Regions from separate parts of the Anaerosinus gibii genome, predicted to be linked through region 1. Evidence: riboswitches for the same ligand, from Rfam matches in the RefSeq annotation. Region 1 holds a riboswitch; the other holds the start of a gene.
What was found. A riboswitch is a leader RNA that binds a small molecule or an ion and turns the genes downstream of it on or off. The one in region 1 is predicted to bind cobalamin.
Positions count from the first base shown of each region.

Region 1 (3,213 bases):
AGAGCAAGGGTATGGGTCGAGCCACTATTGATGCTGTTAAGCGAAGAAATAGAATTCCAATCGTTCCAATTGGTCAAGCCGTAAGAGGTATAAGTCATTTTTTCTTTCATCCAAGCGAAGCCGGCAATCACATTATGTTTATCAAATTCCCATGTTTTTTGGAAATCAAAATTATAATTTTTGCTTGGATAACTTGCCAAACTACCTTTCCCATCCCAATCAGTAGAGGTGGCGGATGAATCGGCAGAGCTATAGCCTTCTTTCTTCAAATCAGTCATACCAATGCCAATTTTAATTTGATTTTCATCATCACGGTAGTTTATTTTATGTATATCTTGTTCGCGTTCACCAATATAACCAAGGTAGTCGGAAGGCTTAATGGTTACATAGTTGCCATCTTGTGTAAGGATCGTTCCTTTGAATATCTGATTCCCAGCGCTATCGTAAATATAGCTAAAAGGATTGTTATAAGCGTAATTATAATTATTGTGTGTATAAGAGTATTTTACTGAACGATTATCGTCAATATCGTAGGTGAAGTCGACAAAATAATCTTCACTGATTTTCGATTTTTCACCGCGACCGCCAATCACATATTGTCCGCTTCCTAACGTTGGAAGGTCAGCGGTTGAAGAGGAAGAACCAGTAGTCTTTCCAGAGGCCGTTTTATAATAGCCGCGATATCCTTGCGTAGAGCGTTTTTGATAACCGATGTTAAAAGAAAGATCGTCATTGACTGCACCATCTATGTTTATGCCGCGCTTCCATGTATTGTTACTGCCATAAGATACGTTCATATCAACATTCGTTTCGCCAGTGGATTCTTTGGGAATAATATTGATAACACCGGCAACAGCATGACCACCATAGAGTGATGATCCGGCACCTCTAACGATTTCGATGCGTTCGATTTTATTTAGCGGAATGGAATCCCAGGCGATACTACCGTCAAAAGCGGAGTTAATTTGTTGACCGTCATATAAAACAAGAATATCTTGACCGCTAAATCCACGCAGTGATAAGCCGTTTTTCGTTTCCGCCGTTGGTGATAAATAAAAACCAACTTCGTTTTGCAGTGCCTCGCGTGCGCTAAAAATTTGTTTCTTTTCTAAATCTTTGGTAGTGATTACAGTAACATTTGCCGGAACATTTTTTATGCTTTCACTTGTTCGTGTTGCTGTAACAATCACAGTATCTAATGAATATTCATCCAATTCCTCCGTTGGTGCAGCTTGAACTGTCGTAGATAATGTAAGTGCTGTTAAAATCATAATCGCTATGTTTTTCTTTCTCATTTGGAAATCTCCTTGTGTTGTTAATTTTGCCTCTTACCGTAGAAAAATAACGAAATATTAAGAGGGCAAAACAGCGAAAAAATAGATGCTAATGAATAAAAAAACTTCTTCTGCGTAAAACCACAGAAGAAGTTATATTTTTAAACAGAAAAAATACTGCCCTAAAAATTCCCTCCCTATCGCTCGTAGGTCAACGGTAATTGTTAAGCAGGCAGTTCTCCTGGCTCTAGTTCATCGCTTATCCAAGCCTTCCCAAAGCATACGCTTCAGTGACATCATATGGATTTGCTCCCTATTACAGTGGCGGGACCGCATCGGTATTGCACCGATTTCCCTATTAAGCCCTAAACGGGCACCTTGCTCCTAAATATTCGATTGCTAAATACAATTGCATATTATATCATAAATAATCATAATGTCTAGTAAAAAATAGAATTTTTATATTTTATGTAGTAATCTATAGGCATAAAAAATGCTTGGAGGGGTATAGATGAAAAATCTTTTTTGCTAAAAGTTGTAGTAGATATTTGTATGTTTACTGTGTTTCCGATAACGGCGTATGCGGGAATAATGATTGAGATTGATGGTATTAAAGCGTATTTGCCAAGCGATGTATTGTAATAACTTTGCGATTTTATCAGCTTGGGAGCAGGGAAAAGCAAAGGTTGCATAAGAGAGATGAATTTTCACTGTGGAAATAAATGTTTAGTAAATAAATTCTAGAGGAAAATAGTTAGGGAAGAACGAAGTGTAATTAAAGTAGCAAAATTTATTTTAATGGAGGATTCGATGTCAGAACGATTGACTTTGCATGATGTACTTAGGGAATATGGAGTTCCTTTGATTCGCTTGGATGTGACTGCGGGCCAAGAGGAAACGTTGGCGCTAAGAGAACGATTAATGGCGATTCGTAATGTGAGTGGAGGAAAAGAACAAGGATACTTGGAAGTGAACTGTTCTTTTTATATTGATGTTCACGATATTGATCGTTATTTGTCAGGTGAATTACCAACATTATCAGAAATTTATGCATTTCCAGAAGATATTAAAGCGCATCAGGAGGAATAAGATGAAATTTTGTAGAGTATTTGCTATTTTGTTGTTATGTTTTTTTAGTGTTTATACAGTGAGTTATGCAGCGATTGGTGGGAGTAAAATAAAAATGTCTGCACCAAAAACTACGCAAAAAGCACCAGTGAATAAAACTCAGCCACAAAAGGATGGCTATAAAGAATCAGCGCCAGCAAACAGTTATAGTGATAAAGCACCTGCGGCAAACTCGAAAGCGCAAAGCAGTGCAGTAAATAGCGCTGCAACGAAATCAGCTTCACCATTTGGTGGAATGATGCGTAATATAGGGATATTCGCTGGTGGTATGATGCTTGGCAGCATGTTAGGAAGCATGTTTGGCATGAATGGTTTTATGTCAGATATTATGGGCTTGATGCTTAATGTACTTATTTTTGGTGGCGTAATTTTGTTAGGAAAAACACTTTGGGATAAGTTTAAAAGCAGAAAAAATGAAGACGAGAATGTATATAATCGTCGTCGTTAAAAAATAAGATAAGGGCTGTTGCCTGCGAAAAATTTCGCTAGTGCAACAGCCCTTTTATCTATTTTATTTTGCCTGTTGCATTAAATTTTTTAGGGGAAGCAGTTTCAATAAAATTAAAGTAATGATAAGCTCTGGGAATAGATAGCTGGCATTAAAAATAAAAGCGTAAAAATAGGGGGAAGTTCCTTCGGGCGCATAAGAGGCAAAAAAGACAATACCAGAGATGAAATGACAAATAAACCGACCTATAATAGCAAGCGTAGTACTGAGAAAAAGGCGATTAGGGAAGTATCCTGCAAGGCCAATTGCCATATAAGGAAGCGGATAGTCAAATAATACTTGTACAGGATGTAAAATATAAGG
Region 1 is NZ_CP120678.1:150,718-153,930, forward strand. It holds gene P3F81_RS00655 (TonB-dependent receptor) at 1-1,295, opposite strand, end outside; cobalamin riboswitch at 1,489-1,671, opposite strand; gene P3F81_RS00660 (hypothetical protein) at 2,085-2,363, shown strand; gene P3F81_RS00665 (DUF2076 domain-containing protein) at 2,365-2,850, shown strand; gene thiT (energy-coupled thiamine transporter ThiT) at 2,914-3,213, opposite strand, start outside.

Region 2 (3,213 bases), 1.2 Mb from region 1:
TAAAACCAGAAACAGCTATATGAGCAAGTGTGTTGTCACGTAATAAAATTGTATCGGGAAATTTTTCAATCATTAGACTCATCGCTTTTTTATCTGAGATTTCTTGTTCGTTTATTGGTAGATAATGATGGAGTTCTTTAATAAATTGCACAGCTAAACCTCTTTTCTTTGTAGATGAATATCATTGTAGCATGTTCATACTGAAACGACAAATGATAAACAAAGCTGCCTCAGTAGGAGTTGTAACTCTTACCGAGATACATGATCGATCGGATAAAAATACGCCCTAAGAGAATAAACTCTTGGGCGTATTTTACTATGCTTTTTAATTGAATTTTTTTAGCATATCAATAAGTTGTGTTGCATGCAACATTTCTGCTTCTGCAAAATGTGCAAACATTTTTGCAGCTTCTGGGTCATCAAATGCATGTGAAAATCGTTGGTAGTTTCTAATTTCCTCTTGCTTTTGACAAAGTGTTTGCTCCATTGTTTTTTTGATATCAATATGACTCAATCAAATCACCTCCTATAGATAGTTATAACCATCTATAAAAGCAATATTTATAAATAGAGTTCTTAATTCAGATGGAGTTTTAACTCCATCTGAATTTTAGAAATCGTTATCCAGGGATTTAGTCGCTCGCCTGTGCTCTATGGATATAACTCCCGCTTGTAGAAGATGGGAGTCTTAGAGCAGGTTAATCATCGGATAAAGGATGAAGAACCTAAAAATGATTGTTTCCAATTTATTCTTCTTTTCATAGATTATAATAAGGAAGTTTATTTCTGTAAGAAGTACTTATTTGTATACAAAAACGGAGCAGAAGATAATGCAAATCTGCAAAAAAGTGAAAAGGGGGAAACTATGAAAAGAAAAATAAAAAAATCGTCATCAACTTTTTATGTGTGTTACCTCTATGGATCCTTTCCATTTTGACAGCATATGCTTTTCCACCATCATCCACACCACTGTATAATGGGATAGATGCTTTTGGCAATCTCAATGATTAGCAGAGATATGTTTTTTTATGCAATTTTAAAATGATTATTGAGGTGAAAGTAATATGCAACCAGTGACGACAAATCCGTTTTTAAATATAGCAGTCAACATGTCCATTATATTTTTTGTGTTATGCTTTTTTGGCTATGTGATTCGATTCATTCACACAGAAAATTGGCGATATCGTCGTAAAAGGCTCTGGAAAAAGTGAAAATAAGCTAATGATTGCGATTATGTTAGTTGCCGCGATATTGTCCTCTATTCGTTCTAATAAAGGAACGACTGATGTTATTATTGGCATTTGTTCAGTTGCGAAAATCCCTGTATCTAGGCAGTTGATGCCACTAGCATTTGCTGCTGGGTTTGGTGGGATTATGACGATGATTGGAACGCCACCTAATATTATTGTTACTGGGACGTTGGAATGGAAAAAGTGGTGCGGGCAAATTCAGATTTTTAAATAACTTTATGTTAGTTTGCATAAATTTGTTGGTAAAATAAGAATTTTTGTAAAAAAATATACGCAAACACTATTGACATAAATAAATCATAGTGATAAGATAAGCCTTGTTTATGAGAGTAAATAAAATTTCATATATAGAATTAGGTGTCCGAAAGGACTTAATAGGGAAGTTTGGTTAAATGCCAACGCGGTCCCGCCACTGTATTAGGGAGCGAACTCAACAAATGTCACTGGAAAAAATTCTGGGAAGACTGAGCGAGCGATGAACTAGAGCCAGGAGAACTGCCTAATTAACAATCACCGTTTGACCTGCGAGCGATGGGAAGGAGATTTATAGATTTCTAAATCTATTTATCTCGACTTATATTTGTCGAGATTTTTATTTAGTAAATATATATTAACTTTAAATCCTTCTTTGCAATTGTAGGCAAAGAAGGATTTTTTATTTTAGTCAAAAAGTTTTCTCCGCTTCTTAGCTTTGGTGGAGAACATTGCTCATATATTTATTTTTTATTGTACTGGGCGTATGCCCGATGTTTCCGCTCGGAGACATCCTTTTTCAAACAAGGGGGAGGCACTCTTGTCTTCCCTTTTTAATAAAAACTCTTTAATAGGTTACCAGTATGCTACAAGAAAGGATTAGGAATATGAAACAAACAGAAGAAAAAGAGCTGCAAGAAGCTGAACTTCCAAAGGTTAGCTTTGATGAGTTTGTTGCTCCTGATTATGAGGAGTGGAAACAAGAAGCAATTGCTACGTTAAAAGGTGGCAGTTTCGAGAAAAAATTGTTTACGAAAACCTATGAGGGCATTACTTTAGAGCCAATGTATACTATGGAAATGGCACCGAATCCAGAAGAATTATCAAACTTGCCTGGCATGGAAAATTATATGCGGGGAACACATGAGGGGGGCTATATAACAAAGCCTTGGCTTATTGCGCAACAAATGGATGATGTTATTCCAGCTGAATTAAACAAATTAATTAAACATGAGTTGGAAAAAGGTGCAACTGCCATCAATATTAAACTTGATGCACTTACAAAACAAGGACAAAATGGTGATAAGATTGACAAGCAAATTCAAAAGGGTGGTGTATCAATCAGTACGATTCAAGATATGTACGAAGTTTTTGCTGGATTGGATTTGAGAAAGTATCAATTATATGTCAATTGTGGTGCAAATAATAGCTTGATGATTAGTATGCTCAGTGCAATGTTAAAAGCGAATTCTCAGAAACTTACTGATGTACATGGCTGTATTGGTGCTGATCCAATTGGTGTATTGGTAGCAAAAGGGGAGTTATCTGCATCGTTAGATGATTTATTCGATGAACTTGCAAAAACAGTGAAATGGACAGAAAAAAATGTGCCAGAGTTAAGAACGATTATCTTGGATGGGCAAGTGTATAGCGATGGTGGAGCTAGTGCTGTTCAAGAATTAGGTTATGTTTTGGCTACGGCGATTACTTATATTCGTGAATTACAAAAACGTGGACTAGAGATAAATACAATTGCGAAACAAATGCAATTTACTTTTTCATTAGGTGCAATGTTCTTTATGGAAATTGCAAAACTTAGAGCAGCAAGACAGTTATGGTCTAAAGTTGTTGAAAGTTTTGGCGGTGATAAAGAAGCACAAAAAATGATTATTCATGCATGTACTGCGAACTTTAATAAAACAGTATATGATCCATATGTAAATATGCTTAGAACAACAACAGAAGCCTTTTCTGCGGTTGTTGGTGGTAT
Region 2 is NZ_CP120678.1:1,656,122-1,659,334, reverse strand. It holds gene P3F81_RS07895 (NUDIX hydrolase) at 1-151, opposite strand, end outside; gene P3F81_RS07890 (ferritin family protein) at 326-514, opposite strand; gene P3F81_RS07885 (SLC13 family permease) at 1,222-1,464, shown strand; cobalamin riboswitch at 1,589-1,767, shown strand; gene P3F81_RS07880 (methylmalonyl-CoA mutase family protein) at 2,111-3,213, shown strand, end outside.
Region 2: linked by a shared signal. The riboswitch ahead of P3F81_RS07880 (methylmalonyl-CoA mutase family protein) and the one ahead of P3F81_RS00655 (TonB-dependent receptor) in region 1 are both predicted to bind cobalamin.